DNA from 3 places in the Arthrobacter sp. CC3 genome. Region 2 is predicted to be linked to each of the others. Evidence: riboswitches for the same ligand, from Rfam matches in the RefSeq annotation. Region 2 holds a riboswitch; each other region holds the start of a gene.

Region 1 (6,922 bases), on a different contig from region 2:
AAAAGGCCGATAAAGCAGTCCGCAAGGCCGTGGACCACGCCGTGAAAGCATAAGTACGAATGACAGGCACCGCCCCCGCCCCAGTACCGTCCGCCCCGGTTGCGGACAACACCTGGCCAGCACCGTTCGCAGAAGCGCCGGTCGACGCCACGGTCACCGTCCCCGGCTCCAAGTCCCTCACCAACAGGTACCTGGTCCTTGCTGCCCTGGCCGACGGGCCGTCCCGCCTCCGGGCACCCCTGCACTCGCGCGATTCGGCCTTGATGATCCAGGCACTCCGCCAACTGGGGGCCGGAATCCGGGAAGTCCCCGGGGACGGCTCATTCGGGCCCGACCTTGAAATAACCCCCCTCGCACAGGACGCCGCGGCGGCGGACGCCGCCATCGACTGCGGACTCGCGGGTACCGTGATGCGCTTCGTCCCCCCGGTGGCCGCGCTCCGCAGCGGCGCCACAGTCTTCGACGGCGATCCGCACGCCCGCAAGCGGCCGATGGGCACCATCATTGAGGCGCTGGCCGCCCTCGGCGTCGATGTCCGGGCCGCTGACGGCACCCGGCCGTCGTCGCTCCCCTTCGCGGTGGCCGGCACCCGCGAAGTACGCGGCGGGCACCTGGTGATTGATGCAAGCGCCTCATCGCAGTTTGTGTCGGCCCTGCTCCTTGTGGGTGCGCGTTTCACCGAGGGCCTGCACCTGGAGCACGTGGGCAAGCCGGTCCCCAGCCTTGACCACATCAACATGACAGTGGCCGTGCTGCGGGAAGTCGGCGTATCAGTGGACGATTCCGTCCCCAACCATTGGGTTGTGGCACCGGGCTCGATCCGGGCCTTCGACCGGCGCATCGAACAGGACCTGTCCAACGCGGGCCCCTTCCTCGCAGCAGCCCTGGCAACCGGCGGTACCGTCCGCATTCCCAACTGGCCCGCGCCCACCACACAGGTCGGCGACCTTTGGCGCAGCATCCTGGCTGCCATGGGCGCCACCGTCACGCTGGCCGACGGGACACTCACCGTCACGGGCGGACCGGAAATCAAGGGCGCGGACTTCGCCGACACCAGCGAACTGGCACCGACCGTGGCAGCCCTGTGCGCATTGGCAACAACCCCGTCACGGCTGACCGGAATCGCGCACCTCCGCGGCCATGAGACCGACCGGCTTGCCGCGCTCGTCACGGAAATCAACCGGCTGGGCGGGGACGCGGAGGAAACCGCCGACGGCCTCATAATCAGGCCAGCGAAGCTCCACGGCGGCATCGTGCACAGCTACGCCGACCACCGGATGGCCACCGCCGGGGCCATCCTCGGCCTCGCCGTTCACGGCGTCGAAGTTGAAGACATCGGCACCACGTCCAAGACGATGCCGGACTTCCCGCAGCTGTGGGAAGCCATGCTGACACCACAGCCGGCCCGGCAGACGGAACAGGCCAGTGGGGCGTAGCACCGGCACATGGGACGAATCCGACATCCGGGTCCGTCCCAACAAGAAAGGTACCCGTCCCCGGACCAAGGACCGGCCCAGCCATGACGACGCCGTGACCGGCCGGATCATCACGGTGGACCGCGGGCGCTACACGGCCGTGGTGGGCGAAGACAGCGGCAACGAACGCATCGTGGTGGCCGCGCGGGCACGCGAACTGCGCCGTTCGCCGGTGGTGGCCGGGGACTTCGTGTCCCTGGTGGGTGACGTTTCCGGAGAACCGGACACCCTTGCCCGGCTCGTAAAAATCCAGGACCGGCGCACCCTTTTGCGGCGGAGCGCCGATGACACGGATCCGATTGAGCGGGCAGTCGTGGCGAATGCGGACCAGCTCGTGGTGGTGGTCGCCGCTGCCAATCCGGAGCCGCGCACCGGTTTCATCGACCGCGCCCTGGTGGCGGCCTACGACGCCGGCATCGAGCCGCTGCTGCTGGTCACCAAGGCGGATGTCAAGGATCCCACCGAACTCCTGTCCAACTACCGGCACCTTGATTTCCCGGTCATCATCAGCCGGACCGCCGACGCCGCCGCCTCCGGCATCGATGCCCGCTCGGACGACGGGCTGTCCGCGCGCCTCGACAGCGACGCCGTCTCGCAGCTCCGTGCGCACCTCGACGGGAAGGTCACCGTCATGCTGGGGCATTCGGGCGTGGGGAAGTCCACCATGGTCAATGCCCTGACCGGCGCTGAGCGGGCCACGGGAGGAGTCAACGCCGTCACGGGGCGCGGACGGCACACGTCGTCGTCGGCACTGGCCCTGCGGATCAGTGACGCGCCGGCCGGAAGCTGGATCATTGACACCCCGGGCATCCGGTCGTTCGGCCTTGCCCACGTCGACCCGGACCGGATCCTGCGTTCGTTCCCCGACCTCGAACCCGGCACGGATTCCTGCGAACGCGGCTGCAAGCATGATGCGTCCGCCGTCAACTGCGGAGTGGACGCCTGGGTGGCCGAGGGACACGCAGGGCCGTCGGGCGCGGCGCGGCTCGCGTCCCTGCGCCGGTTGCTCGGTACCGATCCCCGGATGGAAGCGCAGGAAGCGAAGGAACTCGGCATCGTTTCCTAGCAGGCGGAGGGGCCAGGGACCTGACATCCCGCCCGGCCGGCCAAGAGACGGTAGTTTGGAACCATGACCCAACCCGCTTCGAGCTACAACGACGACCTGCGCCTCGCCCATGTCCTGGCCGACTCTGTCGACTCCCAGACCATGAGCCGCTTCAAGGCGCTGGACCTTCAGATTGAAACCAAACCGGACCTGACTCCGGTCACGGATGCTGACAAGGCAGCTGAAGAGTCCATCCGCGGCCAACTGTCCCGTTCCCGCCCGCGGGATGCCGTCCTCGGCGAAGAGTTCGGCAGTTCCGGGCACGGTTCCCGGCGGTGGATCATTGATCCGATCGACGGCACCAAGAACTTCGTCCGCGGCGTGCCGGTGTGGGCCACCCTGATCGCCCTCGTGGATGAAGGCGAGCCGGTGGTCGGCCTGGTCAGCGCGCCGGCGCTGGGAAAGCGCTGGTGGGCCGCGAAAGGGGCCGGCGCCTATATGGGACGGTCGCTTGCGGCCGCCACCCGCCTGAAGGTTTCGAACGTGTCCAAGCTCTCGGACGCCTCCCTCTCCTACTCGAGCCTTAGCGGCTGGAAGGAGCGCGGCAACCTGGACGAATTCCTGGGCCTCACGGAGGACGTCTGGCGGACCCGGGCCTACGGCGATTTCTGGTCCTACTGCATGGTGGCCGAGGGGTCCGTGGACATCGCCTGCGAGCCGGAGCTGAACCTTTACGACATGGCCGCCCTGGTGCCCATCGTCACGGAAGCCGGCGGCCGCTTCACTTCGCTGGAGGGAGTGGACGGTCCCTTCGGCGGGAACGCCCTCGCCACCAACTCAATCCTCCACTCCGAGGTCCTCAAACGGCTTAACCCGGACATCGACGACCTCCTCTAACACGCACGGCACCCCCGGGTGCGGCCATGAGCGAGGCTGATCAAGGCGCTGCTGATTGAACGCAGTGCCGAATAAACGACGGCGGGCGCCCCTCCCAAGGGGGCGTCCGCCGTCGTTTATTCGGCCGCATCGCCCTTCTTCCGGCGCACGTAACAATCCGCTTAATAATTGCCGCAGCTTTCCCGCGGCGCCGTCAATGTCCTAATCTCGAAACAGGTCACGAGTGCCAGCGCTAAACCCCGGTTTGCTGGCCGGCAACCCTCCATTCGCGGTGGGGTGCCCCGGGTGACGACCAGGCCGGTCCGGAACGGACCCGGCAAGCGCGGATCCCCGGAGTGAGGGGTCCCTTTACAGTGAGGTCCCCATGACTACTGCCACGTTCCCCGCAAACCCCGGAACCGCCCCCGCCACAACCCGCCTGGACGAGCGGTTCAGCGTCGCCCGGCGCCCCCTCTCGGCCGTGACCGGCGCGGAGATCCAGGCTCCATTGATCCAGGGCGGCCATGTCCGCTACGCGAACCTGGATTACGGCGCATCAGCACCGGCACTGTCCATCGTCTCGGCGTACCTCAACGAGATCCTGCCGTACTACGCCAGCGTGCACCGCGGCGCCGGCTACGCCTCGCAGATCAGCACGTCCGTGTACGAAAATGCACGGAACATCGTCCGCGGCTTCGTCGGTGGCAGGCCGGACGATTCCGTCATTTTCACCAGGAACACCACCGACTCCCTGAACCTGCTGGCTGGCTGCCTGCCGGTGGCGGACGGCCGCCACACCGGTGAGGTGCTCTACCTCGACATCGAACACCACGCCAACCTGCTCCCCTGGCAGGGCGTGCCGCACCGCAGCGTGGTTGCCGCCCCCACCCTGAAGGCCACCCTGGAAAGCCTCCGCATTGAACTCCGGCAGGGCGACATCAGCCTGCTGGCCGTCACCGGTGCCTCCAACGTCACCGGCGAAATACTTCCGATCCGCGAACTGGCCGCACTTGCGCACGAATACGGCGCACGGATTGTGGTGGACGCGGCTCAGCTGGCCCCGCACCGCCGCATCGATATCGCAGCGGACGACGTCGACTACCTCGCCTTCTCGGGTCACAAGCTGTACGCGCCTTTCGGGTCAGGCGTCCTCGTGGGCCGGCCGGACTGGCTCGACGCCGGGACACCCCACCTGGCAGGCGGCGGAGCCGTCCGCGAGGCCCGGCTGGATTCCGTCAGCTGGGCCACGGGACCGGCACGGCATGAGGGCGGCTCCCCCAACGTGCTCGGGGCTGCCACGCTTGCCCGCGCCACCCAGGTCATCGGCGCTTTGGACCAGGAGCTGTGGCACGCCCATGAGACCGCCATCCGCTCCTTCCTGGTAGAAGGGCTGCAGAGGATCGACGGCGTCACCGTGCACCAGATCTTCAGCGACACCAATGACACCATCGGTGTGGTCAACTTCTCCGTTGCCGGCTACGACGCCGGCCTGGTTGCGGCCTACCTCTCCGCCGAACACGGCGTGGGCCTGCGGGACGGCCGCTTCTGCGCCCACCCGCTGCTCAAGCGGCTGGGACTGCCCTCGGGCTCGCTCCGCGCAAGCTTCGGCGTCGGCTCCCGGCTGGAGGACGCCCAGCGCCTGCTCGCCGGCATCGAGGAACTCCGCCGCACTGGCCTGGGCTGGGACTACGTTGTGGACGCCGGCCGCTGGGTGCCGGCCAACGACACCCGCAGCTACCCCGAGTGGGCTCCCAACACCCCCGGCACCGCCGGCGCAGCACCCTGCACCGACGACTAAGGCCCGGGGGCCCTGCGGGCCGCGGTCCGTGCGGTAAATTCGAGGGGTAAGAATTCCAGCCTGCCCGAAGGAGACTGCACGTGGCACGGGGAGGCCCCAAACTGCACCACCAGCGCCGCTACGAGCTCGGCCAGAGCTTCCAGGACGGCGGTGAACACTATGACCGTGTCCGCCCAAGCTACCCTGGCGACTCAGCGGACTGGCTGATCCACAGCGCCGGGGGCGCAGCCGGGGCCGGCACAGCAGGCGCATCCGACGCCGCTGACATCGGCGCCGGGACGGGCAAGTTCACCGCGTTGCTGGTGCAGCGCGGCCTGGCAGTCTCCGCAGTGGATCCTTCACCGGACATGCTTGCCCAGCTGCGGCTCGTCCTGCCGGGAGTTCCGGCGACAGAGGGAACAGCGGAGGCAACCGGACTCCCCGACGCGGCGTTCGACGTCGTCGTTGTTGCCCAGGCCTGGCACTGGTGCGATCCGCTCCTGGCAAGCACCGAACTGTCCCGCATCCTCCGCCCCGGCGGGGTGCTGGGACTGGTGTGGAACCAGCTGGACACGTCCGTCCCCTGGGTCCACCGCCTCTCCCGGATCATGCACGCCGGGGACGTGCACAAGCCGGACTTCCGCCCAGCGATCGGGCCGGAGTTCGACGGGCTCGAGAGCCACCTGACACGCTGGGAAGACCCCGTGACCACCGGAGACATCGTCGAGCTGGCAAAGTCCCGCAGCTACTACCTCGCAGCCGGCGAGAATACGCGCGCAAAGGTCCGCCACAACCTGGACTGGTACCTCCACGAGCACCTGGGCCATTCCCCGGCGGACACCATCGGACTCCCATACCTCACCCAGACCTGGCGGGCGTTCAAAGCATGAGTGCCCGCAGCCAAAGCGGTAGGCTTGGACTCGTGAAGACCAGCGCGCCCTCCTCCTCCATCGAGGACTACGTCAAGGTCATCTACTCCTTCACGGAGTGGCAGGACAAGCCCATCACGTCCTCGCAGCTGGCCCAGCGGCTCGGAGTCGCCAACTCCTCGGTCTCGGAGATGGTCCGCAAACTCAAGGACCAGGGACTGGTTGACCACAAGCCATACAGCGCCATCACGCTCACGGCGGACGGGATCCGGCTCGCGCTCTCCATGGTCCGGCGGCACCGCCTGATCGAGACCTACCTCGTCCAGGAACTCGGCTACAGCTGGGATGAAGTCCACGACGAAGCCGAACTCCTGGAACACGCAGTGTCGGATACCTTCATTGAGCGGATGGCCCGCAAGCTCGGCAATCCCCTGCGCGACCCGCACGGCGACCCCATCCCGGCAGCGGACGGCACGGTACACATGCCGCACGCCCACCGGATGAGCGAACTCGACGACGGCCACACCGGCCGGATCACCCGGATCAGCGACGACAACCCCGAACTCCTGCGCTATCTTTCCGCCCAGGAAATCGACCTCGATGCCGACATCGAAGTGCTCGGCCGGAAGCCGTTCGGCGGCGCACTGGTGGTCCGGATCGGCACCGCCGGCGCCGGCCGCGAATTCGACCTCGCCGATGAGGTGTCGTCAGCGCTGTGGGTCTACAGCGATTCACTCCACGCCGGGTGCCGGCTGGCGGACGCCTGAATGCGTGCCGCCTGAATGAAGGCCCTTGGAAGCGCCGGCTGGCGGGCCTGGACGGCCGTGGCTCTCGGGGCACTCGTGGGGACGGAACTCCGCTATGGCCTGGGCGTCCTGTT
Region 2 (6,922 bases):
GGCTTTGGCGGCCTGGACCGCCGGCGAAAACGGGCTGAGGTTGCCGCCGCCGTCGTGCCTTGCCGTCGCCTCAAGCGACAGTGCGAGCGCCGTGTCCGCAAGGTCGGCGAGCCGCAGGATGCGGTGCAGCGCCAGCGCGCCGACACCGATGGAATAGGAGTTTGAGCTGACCAGGGCCAGGGCTTCGCCTGGCGCCAGTTCCAGCGGGGCCAGCCCGGCGTCGGCCAGGGCCTGCCCGCCGGGCACCAGCTGCCCGTCCGCCCCCACGGCCTGTCCCTCCCCGATGGCGACGGCGGCCACCGCCGCCAGGTGCGTGAGGTCGGCGGAACCTACGGATCCTTCGCGCGGGATGGCGGGGACCACGCCCCGGTTGAGCATGTCAGCGTAGAAACGGGCTGTTTCCGGCCGGACTCCCGAGCCGCCCCGGCTGAAGCCCACCAGCCGCGCCAGGATGACGGCCCGGACCTCGTCAGCGCCCAGCAGGTCCCCCACTCCGCTGTTGTGGTACCGCACCACCTGCACCTGGTAGGCGAGGATCGACTTCTCCTCCACGGCGGTGTCACGCCCGGAACCCAGCAGCGTATTGAGGCCGTAGACGCGGTGGCCGGAGTCGATGGCCTGCTGCACCACCTCCCGCGAGCGCCCGACCAGCTCCAGCGCGTCCGTGCTCAGGACGAACTTCACGGCCGGGTCAGCCGCGGCCTCGGCGATGTCCCTGGCACGCAGGTGCGCCGTGCCGATGAGGAAGTTTCCGCTGCCGTTGCCCATGGGACTAGAAGTCCAGCAGGTTCCGGCGGAAGCCGCCGTCGCCATAACTTGTCCGGAGCAGCCCGCGGCGCCGCAGCACGGGCGCCAGGCGGTCCAGCACCCCGTGGACGGTGGCCGGGTCCACGAAGCCGGAGAACAGGAACCCGTCCCCGCCCACCTGGGCCCCGGTCTCCTCGAGGTAGTCAGCAATGTCCTCGGCTGTGCCGATGATGCTGTCCCCGGCGCCGCCGCTGCGGGCCTGCAGGAGCTGGCGCAGCGTGGAGCCCGGCGGACCGGCTTTGGCGAAGTGGTCCAGGGTGCCCTGGTTGCTGTTGGTGGTCAGTTCAGGGAGCGGGGCGTCAAGGTCGAACTTTTTGAAGTCGATGACGGAGAGGTACGAGATGGAGTTCAGCTGGCTGTCGATGTCGCGCTGCGTGAGTTGGCGCCGCTGCTCCCGGAGCTCGTCCGCTTCTGCCCGGGAGCCGACCACGGTGGGCTTGAGGACGAACAGCACCTTGACGTCGTCGGGGTTCCGCCCTGCCGCGGCTGCCTCGGCCCGGATCGAGTCCCGGTAGGCCTTCATGCCGTCCGCACCCCTGGCCAGGGCGATGGCGACGTCCGTGTTGGCACCCGCGAACGCCTTGCCCCGCGGGGATGCCCCGGCCTGCACCAGGACCGGCTCCTCGGGCAGCGGCGCCGTGTTCAGCGGCCCCCGGACTTTGAAGAACTCGCCGTCGTGGTTGATCGGGTGGACCTTCGTGTGGTCCGCGAAGATGCCGGCCTCCGCGTCCTCCACGATCGCGTCCGGCTCCCAGCTGCGCCAGAGCTTGCGCACCACGTCCACGAATTCCTCCGCCTTCTCGTAGCGGAGATCGTGCTCAATCTGCTGGTCCAGGCCGTAGTTCTGCGCGGCAAGGTCGCTGCCGGAGGTCACCACATTCCAGCCCACCTGGCCGTTGGAGAAGTGCTGAAGGGTAGCCAGCAGCCGTGCCGCGGTGAACGGCGGGTAGAAGGACGCACTCACTGTGGGAACAATGCCCAGGTGCTCGGTGGCGGAGAGCAGGTACGGAACCAGGGCCAGCGGATCGTGTTTGGGAGCGAAGGACGCCTGGGCCAAGGACACTTCGGCGCTGCCGCCGTAGGTGTCCGGCACGGTGAGGGAGTCCTCGATGATGAACAGGTCCAGCCCGGCCCGCTCAAATTCGCGCACGGCGTGCTGGTACAGGGCGGGTTTTTTCCAGTCGTACCCGATGCCGTAGCCGGGCGTGCCCCAGCCCTGGACGCCGAAGCCGTGACCCACAAACCAACCGAAGTGCAGCATGGGACTGACTGTATTCCCGTTCGATCCATTCACGGCTGCCTGATTTCATCCGGCGTTACAGCGGTTCATCTCCCGTCATTATCCTCCCGGCAGGTTCTTTTGTAACGGCAATATGGGGTCACGTACGGGTCACCGGAAACGCGGGGGCAGTGCCGCGTTCTGCCATGTCCCGTTACGGAAGATGACGACGACGGCGGTGCGGGCCGCCGTCGTAAGTGTTACGTTTTTGGGGAGTAATGAGAACCGGTGCCAAGCCCTGACTGGCCGGTCGGCAACCCTCCTTCCACGGCGGGGTGCCTCAGGTGAATACTCGGCATATCGACCCATTCGAGCTGCAAGCGTGAGAGAAGGAGATCCGTCGTGTCTGACGCACCCGCCCCACTGGCTACCGAACCGGCCGCCGCCGGCCAGGACCAACCGGCCCAGGACCTGCCCCAGGAAAAGCTGGCCTACAGGCTGATTACCGGCCCCGACGACCGCTCGTTCTGCGAGCGCATCTCCGCGGCCCTGGCCGATGGCTATGTTTTGCACGGGAGCCCGGCAGCCACGTTCAACGGCACCAGCGTGATCGTGGCGCAGGCCGTGGTGCTGCCCGCAGCCATCGCCAGCTCGGACGCCGCGGTGGCAACGGCGGTGGACGAACTTGAGTTCGACCTCGACTTCCCCGGCGAAGGTTTCGAGGGCCACGCATGAGCTACGCCGGAGACCTGACCCCGCAGGACGCCTGGGCCAAACTGGAACAGGGCGCGGTACTGGTGGATGTCCGCACCGAAGGCGAATGGGCCCACATCGGCATCCCGGACACAAAAGCCACCGAAAACGATCCCCTCTTCATCCAGTGGACGTTCCCCGGCGGCATCCCCAACCCGGAATTCATTCAGCAGCTGAAGCAGCAGGCACCGGAGGACACCGGCGTCGAACTGGTGTTCCTCTGCCGATCAGGCGTCCGCTCGATCGCCGCGGCAATCGCCGCCACGCAGGCCGGCTTCACCGCCTACAACGTCCTCGAAGGCTTTGAAGGCGAACCGGACCGTTACGGCGAGCGCACCGTCAACGGCTGGAAAAACCGCGGACTGCCCACCAACCTCGGAAAGAACTAAGTGACTTTCAATCCCGACGCCGCCGGCTGGAGCCCCGACACCCAGGCTGTCCGCGGCGGCCTTGACCGCACCAACTTCCAGGAGACGGCCGAGCCGATCTTCCTCAACTCCGGCTTCGTGTATGAGTCCGCAGCAGCCGCAGAACGCGCCTTCACCGGCGAAGACGAACGGTTCGTGTACTCCCGCTACGGCAACCCGTCCGTGGCCACGTTCCAGGAGCGGCTCCGGCTGCTCGAGGGCACCGAGGCGTGCTTTGCGACGGCGTCCGGCATGTCCGCCGTCTTCACGGCCCTCGGTGCGCTGCTGGCCGCGGGCGACCGCGTGGTGGCTGCCCGGTCGCTGTTCGGCTCCTGCTTTGTGATCCTGAACGAAATCCTGCCGCGCTGGGGCGTGGAAACGGTGTTCGTGGACGGTCCGGACCTGGAGCAGTGGCGGGCCGCCTTGGCCGAACCGACGACGGCGGTCTTCTTCGAGTCGCCGTCGAACCCGATGCAGGAGATCGTGGACATCGCCGCGGTCAGCGAACTGGCCCACGCGGCCGGGGCAACGGTCGTCGTCGACAACGTCTTTGCCACTCCCCTGCTGCAGCGCTGCGGCGAGCTCGGCGCAGACGTGATTGTGTACTCCGGAACCAAACACATTGACGGCCAGGGACGGGTGCTCGGCGGCGCCATCCTGGGCACCAAGGAGTTCATCGACGGACCGGTCAAACAGCTCATGCGCCACACCGGGCCTGCGCTGTCCGCCTTCAACGCCTGGGTACTGACCAAGGGCCTGGAGACCATGGCGCTGCGCGTCAACCATTCCTCCGCCTCGGCGCTCCGCCTGGCCGAATGGCTCGAGGAGCAGCCGGCTGTCAGCTGGGTCAAGTACCCGCTGCTGAAGTCGCACCCGCAGTACGAGCTCGCCGCCAAGCAGATGAAGGCCGGCGGCACCATACTCACGCTGGAGCTCTCGCCGTCGGCGGGCCGCACGGCGAAAGAGGCAGCCTTTGCGCTGCTGGACGCGCTGCGGATCATCGACATCTCCAACAACCTTGGCGATGCCAAATCGCTCATCACCCACCCGGCCACCACGACACACCGCGCCATGGGTCCGGAAGGGCGCGCAGCCATCGGGCTGAGCGACGGCGTGGTCCGGCTGTCGGTTGGGCTCGAGGATGTCGACGACCTCATCCGCGACCTGGAGCAGGCGCTCAAGCAGATCTGACCGGCGCAGGGCGGAACCGCCTTGTGAGTCATGCTTCGTGGTGGCCTTTCTGCTGGACCTCGGTGGCGGTCTTCTGCCCGGCCACTTGACGCCGGTGCAAGGATGAAGTCATGTCCTTCTTTGACGATGTGCCGGAGCCGCCCCAGCGGCCGCGCCCGCCCAAGCACGTACCTCCGGTTTGGGCCGGCCCGCCTTCTGACGAGCTTCCGGCGGTTGTCCCGCTGGGCCAGTTCCTTCACCGGTCGGCGCGAATGATCATGGCGGCGAAAAGCGTGGACGTCTTCTCCATCGGGTGCCTGATCGAGGTGGTGTGGTGCGTCCGCCGGTCCGATGAGACGGACAGTCAATGGAGCGTTGTAACAGATCAGTGTTTCAACCGCGGCGGCTACCGGTTGGATTCGGAAACCGGCCGTGGGGGCGCATTGCGTTTTGGTGTCGCCCTTCCGGACGGACGGAAGACCACCACTTCCCATCTGCACCTGGGCATGTTTGACGGATCGGAGCAGGTGGCGGGGCCGGTGCTGATGATGGCGGGCGGCGGAGGCGGTTCAGCGAACGACGAGGAAATTTTCTCCTCCACGCGGTTCTGGCTCTGGCCGCTGCCGTTGGGCGGGGACACCCTACTGGTGGCGCAGTGGGATGACCTTGGCATGGCCGAGGTGTCGGTGCACATCAGCGGCGAACTGCTCGCGGCCGCGACACCGAAAGTGCAGAAGTACTGGATTTCGCAGTAGGTTCGGCTAAGCCCAGAATGCGTCGCCTTTCGCGGTGTCCTGGAAGAACTCCCGCGCCTCGGTAATCTTGCCGCCGGCGACCCGGAAGGCGATGACGCCGTCCTGGTCCAGGGCCCTGCCGCCGCTCTCTGCCCGGTTGTGCTGGACCGCAACGGTGTTGGTTTCCCCGCCGATGATCTCCTCGACGGTCACTGTCAGGTTGCCACCGGACCGCGTCCCGAGTTCCCCGAAATAGGCCAGGATAGCGTCGCGTCCCTCCTTCTTTCCGGACAGCACGCCATCTCCGGCGACGTGCCAGACTGCGTCCTCCGCGAACAGTCCGCCAAGGGTTGCCATGTCGCCTGCGCTGAAGGCCTCGTATCCGCGCCGGACCAGCTCAACATTCTCCTGGGTTCCCATTTCTGGCACCTTCCCGTCTTCGTCGTCGGGTAATTCTCGGACGTTTCAAGGCTATTCCCGCGGAATTTGATTGTCGATGAGTCAGGTGTCGAGCTCCCAGTGCAGGCGGATCGCTTCGGCGATGGGACCGGCCGCCACGTCCACGGTGAAGGCCACCGGCGCGGTTCCGGTCTCTTCAATGACGGTGTCGTGGTAGACCCGGCCGCAGGCAGGGCACAGCGTGTAAAGGTCCTCGTCCCCGGGCCACGCCGCGAGTCCCTCCGGCACGGGAGTGCCCTCGCCAAGGTGGACGGGCATGCCTTCGGAGTTGGCCTGGATCAGCCCCTCGTCGCTGACGGTGTTTCCGCAGACACAGGTGATGGTGGTGACATCATGGCCGGCGACTGTGGCGAATTCGGTTTCCATGGCGCGCTCCGGGGTAGTAGGAACCTGATCAGGACTGGCGGACGCGCAACAGCACCGGCGCCTGCTCGCGCACGGTGATGGCTTCAGCCTGGCGCATGCTGACGTCAACGGCATGGGCCACCACCGCGGCCAGACCGGCGGCGACGTCCGAGCTGGCCGCCAGGCCCTCCTGCATGGCACGGCGCTGCTGTTCCGAGCCGGTGCCCCGGTCGATGATCCTGCGGGCACCTTCCCGGGCCAATTCCAGCTCGCCCTGTTCGGCCAGGACCGGCGCCACGTAGTCCACCAGCGCCTCCACCACTTCCTCGGCGGGAGCGGGACGGAAGGTGCCAAAATCGAGCAGGTCTCCCCGGAGCCCGCAATTGCTGGCCTGCCACGCCGCCATCTTCAGGAGCACTGTGGGCACGGGGGCAGGGTCCACACCGGCCCGCCATTCCCTGCTGGCCGATTCCACCAGGCCGCGCACCAGGACGGCGATCAGGGCCGCGTCTTCGGCATGCAGGCAGACGTCCGCCACCCGGACTTCCACGGTGGGGTGGTTCCGGGAGAGCCTCGCGTCGAAATAGATCATGCCTTCATCCAGCAGCACGCCGCTGTCCAGCAGCCGGGTGACCACGCGGCGGTACATGGAGTGGGTCCCGAAGATCTGGGACGGGCCCGACGTCGGCCAGCGGTTCCAGGCCTGGGTGCGGTAGCTTTCGAAACCGGTCTCCACACCGTTCCAATACGGCGAATTCGCGCTGAGTGCCGTGAGAACCGCCAGCTTGTCCCGGATCCGGTCGATGACGGCGACGCCTTCCTCCGGCGATTCGACGAACGTGTGGACGTGGAAACCGCAGGTCAGCTGCTCATGGACGGTGAGTCCGAAGCGCTCCTGCATGGTGGCGTAGCGGGGATTCGGCGTGGTGTGCGTCGTGGAGGCAATCGGCGATGTTGCCAGAGCGGCCACGCGCGCATGGTGTTTCTTCGCGGCGCTGTCCGCCAGGGCACGCCCCTGGCGGATCTGC
Region 3 (6,922 bases), on a different contig from region 2:
CCGCCGAGACGCCCGCCACTCCCTCGCCGACTGCCACGACCCGGCCCACGGCCTCATGCCCCAGCGCCATGGGCAGCGGCCGTACCCGGGATCCGTCCACCACCGACAGATCCGAATGGCACAGGCTGGAGTAGGTGATGGCCACACCGAGTTCGCCGGCGCGGGGTTCGGGCCGCTCAAGTTCCTCCACCACGAGCGGGCGGACTTCCGTATAGCTGGTGCCCGCAGGGACAGCGGCGTAAAGGACTGCTGCTCGCATCGAAACTACTTCCTGGCGGAGACTTTGGACGCGGCCAGCAGGTCCGCCGTGCCCTGCGCGTCGGCAGCGTCGACATCATGCAGTGAAATTCCCCGGGTTTCCTTGAGGAAGTACACCGCCACCAGCGTTACCAGGCAGGCGCCCAGCAGGTAGAACGCCACCGGGACTGAGGACTTGAAGTTGCTCAGCAGCGCCGTGGCGATGATCGGGGCCAGGGAGCCGGCAACGATCGAGGTGACCTGGTACCCGAGTGACACGCCGGAGTAGCGCATCCGGGTGGGGAACATTTCAGCCATGATCGCCGGCTGGCCGGCGTACATCAGTGCGTGGAACAGGAGTCCGATGGTGATGGCGGCGAGGATGACGAGGTCATTCTTGGTGTCCATCATCGGGAAGGCGAAGAAGCCCCAGGTGCCGCCGAGGATGGCGCCGGCCATGTAGACGGGCTTGCGGCCGAAGGCATCCGAAAGCTTGCCGACCATCGGCACGGTGCAGAAGTGGATGAAGTGCGCCACCAGCAGGAGCAGGAGGATCCTGGACGTGTCGGTCTGGACTACAACCTTCAGGTAGGTGATGGAGAACGTGACCACGAGGTAGTAAAGGATGTTTTCCGCAAACCGCAGGCCCATGGCGGTGAAGACACCGCGCGGGTACCGGCGGAACACCTCGGCCACGCCGTAGCCCTTGTTCTCAACGACCACTTCCTTGCGTGCCTCGAGGAAGATGGGGGCATCCTGGACCTTGGTCCGGATGTAGTAGCCCACGATCACGATCACTGCGGACAGCCAGAAGGCGACGCGCCAGCCCCAGCCGAGGAAGTCGGCCGAGGACAGCGTGGAGGACAGCGTGAACAGCACGCCGGTGGCGAGCAGGTTGCCCAGGGGCACGGCGGACTGCGGCCAGCTGGACCAGAATCCACGGGACTTGCTGGGGCTGTGTTCAGCCACGAGCAGCACGGCGCCGCCCCATTCCCCGCCGACGGCGAAGCCCTGAACAAACCGCAGGAACACCAGCAGGGCGGGAGCCCAGTAGCCGATCTGCGCGAAGGTGGGGAGGCAGCCCATCGCAAAGGTGGAGACGCCCACCAGGATGATGCTCAGCTGGAGCAGCTGCTTGCGGCCGAACTTGTCACCGAAGTGGCCAAAAACGATGCCGCCGATGGGACGGGCAACGAAGCCCACCGCGTACGTGACGAAGGCGGCAATGATCCCGTCCAGCTCCGTGCCGGAATTGGGGAAGAACATCTTGCCGAAAACCAGTGTTGCCGCCGAGGCGTAGAGGAAGAACTCATACCACTCAACAACAGTGCCGGCCATCGAGGCCGTCACTACCTTCTTCAGGCCGGAGGCCTTGACGTCAGTCTCATCTACGCGCCTTGCGGCGGAGTCTTGCGTGCTCATTTGTGAACTCCTTCGGCGTCTCCGTCGACGCCATGTGGACCATTCCGTAGCGGCCGCGTGTGATGTGCACCACCAACGCGCGCCGGTCCCCTAGAGTATGGACTCACATTGCCGCAGGCTCAACGCCATTTTCTGCAGGACTGCTCTGCAAAAATGCACATTGGGCCAGCGGGCGATATGCGAAGAAGCGCGGCCTAGGCGAAGAAGTTCTGCCGCAACTGCGTGCTGAGCTGGCCGATCTCGGTCAGGAAGCCGTCATGGCCGATGGGCGCTTCGATGACGTGCACGGGCACATCCCCCGGGAGCGCCGCCGCGAGTTCATAGGACTGCGCCGGAAAATACAGCCGGTCCGTATTCACGGCGGCTATAAAGAACTCGGCCGTGGCCCGTGCCAACGCGTCCTTGAGCGGACCGCGCCCGCGGCCCACGTCGTGGCTCATGAGCGCTTCGGTGATGGCGATGTAGCTGTTGGCATCGAAGCGCCGGACCAGCTTGGTGCCCTGGTGGTCGAGGTAGCTCTCCACCTGGTAGCGGCCGCGGCCCCCCAGCGACACCGCTTCGAGCGGGCTCTCGCTGCTCTGCGCGTTGCGGCCGAACCGGGTCTCCAGCTCGTACGCGGACCGGTACGTGATGTGGGCTATCCTGCGCGCCAGGGCCAGGCCGGCTTCCGGCTCCGGGCCGCCGTAGTAATCGCCGTCGTTGAAGTTGACGTCCTGGCGGATGGCGAGGGTCTGGGCCTGGGCAAAGGCGATCTGCTCGGCCGTGCTGCTGGCGCCGATGGATATCACGGCACAGCGCCGGACGCGGTCCGGGTAGCTCACGGCCCATTCCAGCGCCCGGGCTCCGCCCAGGGAGCCGCCCAACACCGCGTACCAGCTCTCGATCCCCAGTGCATCCGCCAGCCGGGACTCGGCCGCCGTCGTGTCCCGCAGGGTCACCAGGGGGAAGCGCGAACCCCAGGGCTTGCCGTCCGGGGCCGGGGTGGACGGGCCGGTGGAGCCATAGCAGCCGCCCACGATGTTAATGGAGACCACGAAGTACTTGTCCGTATCAACGGGGGCGCCGGGGCCGGCCAGCTGCTCCCACCAGCCTTCCTCGTCGCTGGCACCCCTGGTGACGTGCGTGGTGCCGGTGAGGGCGTGCTGCACCAGCACGGCGTTGGAACGGTCCGCGTTCAGCGTGCCCCACGTTTCGTAGGCGAGCGTCACGTCCGGAAGAAAGCCGCCGGCCTCCAGTTCCAGCCCGCCAACGCTGAGGAACTTGACGGTGCCGTCAGGGGCGTTGGTGTCCACTGTGTTGATATCTGTCCGGGTTCCCGCCGTGCCGGCGCCTGTGCTCTTATCCGCGTTCTTTTCCACTCCGTGGACATTTGTTTCGGGTACACCGCTGCGGGTGACGGCAATCGTCATCTGAGGACCTCTTCTTCGCGCTTGCCCGCCGCCAACTGGCCGGCAGGCCAGGTCTTCACCCGGGGCACCCCGCCGCGAAAGGAGGGTTGCCGGCCAGCAAGCCGGGGCTGTCGCTGGCACTCATGACCTTCAAAGAGTCTACGAAATGCGTCGCCGCAATGGCTAAGAATGTGACATCAATATGACTCCCGGCGTCGCGGACGCCGGGAGTCATAGTCCTCAGTCGCCTTTGGCGGCGCGGAAACCGGCATCCAGGTCGGCGATGATGTCGTCGATGTGCTCCAGCCCCACCGAGAGGCGGACCAGGCCGGGGGTCACGCCGGCAACGGCCTGCTGCTCCGCCGTCAACTGGCTGTGCGTGGTCGACGCCGGATGGATGACCAGGGAGCGCACGTCGCCGATGTTTGCCACGTGGGAGTGCAACTCCAGGGCGTCCACGAACCGCTTGCCCGCCTCGGCCCCGCCGGCGATGTTGAAGGACACGATCGCACCGGTGCCCTTGGGTCCGTACTTGCGGCCGCGCTCGTACCAGGGGCTGGACGGCAGGCCCGCATAGGCGACGGATTCGACGTCGTCCCTGGACTCCAGCCACTCGGCGACGGTCACCGCGTTGGCCACGTGCCGTTCCACGCGCAGGCTCAGGGTTTCCAGCCCCTGGGCGATGAGGAAGGCGTTGAACGGGGATACCGCCGAACCGAGGTCGCGCAGCAACTGGACGCGGGCCTTGAGGATGTAGGACAGGTTCGCGCCCAGGGCACCGCCCGCCCCGAGGTCGCGGGCGTAGACAAGGCCGTTGTAGGTGGGGTCCGGCGTGTTAAAGCCCGGGAATTTCTCCGGGTCCTTTCCGAAGTCGAAGTTGCCGGAGTCCACGATCACTCCGGCGATGGCGCTGCCGTGCCCGCCGAGGTACTTCGTGGCCGAGTGGACCACGATGTCGGCACCCCATTCCAGCGGCCGGATGAGGTACGGCGTGGACAAGGTGTTGTCCACGATCAGCGGGACGCCGGCCTCGTGGGCAACGCGGGACACGCCTTCGATGTCCAGGACATCCTGGCGCGGATTGGAGACCACCTCGGCGAAGAAGAGCTTGGTGTTCGGCCGGACGGCATCCTTCCACTGCTGGAGGTTGTCCGGATCCTCGACGAACGTCACGGAGATGCCGAACTTCTTCAGGGTGTGGGCCAGCAGGTTATAGGTTCCGCCATAGAGGCTGGGGCTGGCCACCACATGGTCGCCGACTTCGGCCACGTTGAGGATGGCGAAGGTTTCGGCAGCCTGGCCCGAGCTGAGCAGCAGCGCCGCCAGGCCACCTTCCAGGCTGGCAACGCGCTGTTCCACCGCATCCTGGGTGGGGTTGCCGATGCGGGTGTAAATGGGCGCCAGTTCGGCCAGCGCGAAGCGGTTGGCGGCGCTTTCGGCGCTCGGAAACACGAACGACGTCGTCTGGTAGATGGGCAGTGCCCGGGCACCGGTGGCGCTGTCCGGCACCTGGCCGGCGTGGATCTGGCGGGTTTCGAATGACCATGCGTTGGACATCTGGGAGCTCCTTCTAAGGAAGGGCACCTCGGCCGTGCCGGACATGCCGTACTGGACATGCCCTGGCAGGACTGGTGCCGCGCTTGCCGCCCGGCGGTTGCCGGCAGGCCAGGTCTTCACCCGGGGCACCCCACCGCGGAACGAGGGTTGCCGGCCAGCAAGCCGGGGCTCGATGCTGGCGCTCATGACCTGGGCCCAGTCTAGGAAGGGCGGATCGCCTGTGAACAGCTTTGTGACGAAGGACGTCAGCGGCGTGATTTCACGGGCCTTGTGCGGGTCCGCGATGACATCCCATCTTGGTTAGGCCACCCTTAGCTGAGAGCTCCATCACAAAGTGCCAAGATGAGGGCATGCGCATGGATCACGTCTCTTACGCCTGTGAACAAGATGGCTTGGCTGCCACCACCGAACGTATTGCAACCGCCCTCGGCGTCGAAGCCGTGAAGGGCGGGGTACACCCCCGTTTTGGCACCCGCAACATGATTATCCCGCTCGCCGGGCACAAGTATCTGGAGGTGGTGGAGGTCCTGGACCACCCGGCCTCCGACAAGGCTCCGTTCGGGCAGGCTGTCCGGGCACGCTCCGCAGCCGGCGGCGGCTGGATGGGCTGGTGCGTCGAAGTGGACGACCTGGCACCGTTCGAAGAACGCCTCGGCCGCTCGGCTGTCAACGGCAACCGCAAGTTCCCCGACGGCCGCGAACTTGTCTGGAAGCAGATCGGCATCCTGGGCCTCATTGCAGACCCGCAGGTTCCGTACATGCTTAAGTGGGAAGGCGACCCGGAACTTCACCCGTCCAACGCCTACCCAAGCAACGTTAAGATGTCCAGCCTCACCATCGCCGGCTCGGCCGAACGCGTCACGGAATGGCTCGGCCAACCGGTGGAGAAGCCCCTGGAGGATGTGGCCGTTGAATGGGTCGCCCCGAAGGGAACACCCGGAATCCTCTCGGTCACCTTCGAGACCGCTTCCGGGGCAGTAACCATCTGAGCCTGTTCCACAAGGTGGTCCCCCAAGGGACCACCCGGCAGCCTGCTGCCCCCGATCTTCGGCCGCTATCAGCGGGTGCCAACGACGCCACCCACCGATAGCGGCCGAATCCTTTTAACCCGGCCGGTTCGGCTAACCCGGCCCGATCGGCTAACCCAGCCCGATCGCCTTGCCGAACAGGCTGAAACCGACGAACGCAACGATGTCCAGCAGCGCATGGGCGATCACCAGCGGCATCACGCGGCGCGTCTTCGTGTAGATCCAGGCGAACACGACGCCCATGACGGCGTTGCCGATGAACGGGCCGAAGCCCTGGTAGAGGTGGTAGCTGCCGCGGAGCATGGAACTGGCGAAGATGGCCAGCGGCATGCTCCAGCCGAACTTCCCGAGCCGGTCCAGCAGGTAGCCCACCACAATGACTTCCTCGACGATCCCGTGCCGCACTGCGGAGAGGATCAGCACGGGAATGGTCCACCAGTAGGCATCCAGCGCGCTGGGGATGATGGCGGTGGTGATGCCCAGGGCCCGGCCGGCCGCGTACAGCCCCAGGGACGGGATGCCGATCAGCGCTGCCAGGCCCAGCCCCTGCAACAGGTCCTTCCCCGGTCGGACGAAGTTGAAGCCGAGTTTGCGGAACGCCGAAGCGCCGGACTCCCCCGCCCCCCGGTGTTCAGTGAGGAAATAGATGACCAGGACCACCGGCACCAGGGCGAACAGAATGTCCAGCAGCTGGTAGGTCAGGTCGAAGTATTCGCGGCTGCTCTGCGAGCGGTTGAGGGTGGACGTACCTTCCGCCAGGGGCGCCCGCGTCAGCTTGTCGAGCAGCTGCACCACCGAATACACGGCGGACTGCCCCAGCGACAGACCCAGGACAATCCAGACTTCGATCCGCAGACGACGGCGGGAGGGAACCAGCATGTTCCTATCTTGCCTGCACTTGCTGGTTCTTTCCTGTCCGCCGCCTCCCTGAAGCCCTGCGGCCCGGGGCCTATGCTAGGAATTTATGAGCGCGCCCGACAAAATCATCATGATCCGGCACGGCCAGTCCGCCGCCAACGCCGACACCTCCATCTACAACAGGGTGCCGGATTACCGGATACCGCTCACGGAACTCGGCGTGGCACAGGCGCAGGCCGCTGGCGAGCAGATCCGCCGGGAGCTGGACGGGCAGCAGGTGTGCGTTTACGTCTCGCCCTACCTCCGGGCCTACCAGACCCTCGAGGCGCTCAACCTGGGCCCGCTCATTGAACGGGTCATCGAGGAGCCCCGGCTCCGGGAGCAGGACTGGGCGAACTTCCAGATCGCCGGGGACATCGAGGACCAGAAGGA

Evidence for each region. Region 2 has a riboswitch for S-adenosylmethionine ahead of PV761_RS17090 (DUF1737 domain-containing protein). Riboswitches for the same ligand answer to the same signal wherever they lie in the genome.
Region 1: linked by a shared signal. The riboswitch ahead of PV761_RS07730 (aminotransferase class V-fold PLP-dependent enzyme) and the one ahead of PV761_RS17090 (DUF1737 domain-containing protein) in region 2 are both predicted to bind S-adenosylmethionine.
Region 3: linked by a shared signal. The riboswitch ahead of PV761_RS01170 (homoserine O-acetyltransferase) and the one ahead of PV761_RS17090 (DUF1737 domain-containing protein) in region 2 are both predicted to bind S-adenosylmethionine.

What each region holds. Positions count from the first base shown of each region.
Region 1 covers NZ_JARCCY010000009.1:133,418-140,339, forward strand. Annotated here, with positions in the region: gene PV761_RS07710 (DoxX family protein) at 1-53, shown strand, start outside; gene aroA (3-phosphoshikimate 1-carboxyvinyltransferase) at 60-1,436, shown strand; gene PV761_RS07720 (ribosome small subunit-dependent GTPase A) at 1,426-2,541, shown strand; gene hisN (histidinol-phosphatase) at 2,605-3,417, shown strand; SAM riboswitch class IV at 3,633-3,746, shown strand; gene PV761_RS07730 (aminotransferase class V-fold PLP-dependent enzyme) at 3,782-5,194, shown strand; gene PV761_RS07735 (class I SAM-dependent methyltransferase) at 5,275-6,063, shown strand; gene PV761_RS07740 (metal-dependent transcriptional regulator) at 6,096-6,809, shown strand; gene PV761_RS07745 (CrcB family protein) at 6,825-6,922, shown strand, end outside.
Region 2 covers NZ_JARCCY010000031.1:9,691-16,612, forward strand. Annotated here, with positions in the region: gene PV761_RS17080 (aromatic amino acid ammonia-lyase) at 1-768, opposite strand, end outside; gene PV761_RS17085 (NtaA/DmoA family FMN-dependent monooxygenase) at 773-2,101, opposite strand; SAM riboswitch class IV at 2,301-2,415, shown strand; gene PV761_RS17090 (DUF1737 domain-containing protein) at 2,450-2,761, shown strand; gene PV761_RS17095 (rhodanese-like domain-containing protein) at 2,758-3,168, shown strand; gene PV761_RS17100 (O-succinylhomoserine sulfhydrylase) at 3,169-4,377, shown strand; gene PV761_RS17105 (hypothetical protein) at 4,488-5,111, shown strand; gene PV761_RS17110 (nuclear transport factor 2 family protein) at 5,118-5,510, opposite strand; gene PV761_RS17115 (hypothetical protein) at 5,592-5,915, opposite strand; gene PV761_RS17120 (glutamate--cysteine ligase) at 5,944-6,922, opposite strand, start outside.
Region 3 covers NZ_JARCCY010000002.1:279,843-286,764, reverse strand. Annotated here, with positions in the region: gene PV761_RS01180 (zinc-dependent alcohol dehydrogenase family protein) at 1-259, opposite strand, end outside; gene PV761_RS01175 (MFS transporter) at 265-1,659, opposite strand; gene PV761_RS01170 (homoserine O-acetyltransferase) at 1,854-3,068, opposite strand; SAM riboswitch class IV at 3,081-3,196, opposite strand; gene PV761_RS01165 (bifunctional o-acetylhomoserine/o-acetylserine sulfhydrylase) at 3,288-4,604, opposite strand; SAM riboswitch class IV at 4,679-4,794, opposite strand; gene PV761_RS01160 (VOC family protein) at 4,955-5,593, shown strand; gene PV761_RS01155 (type II CAAX endopeptidase family protein) at 5,744-6,511, opposite strand; gene PV761_RS01150 (histidine phosphatase family protein) at 6,597-6,922, shown strand, end outside.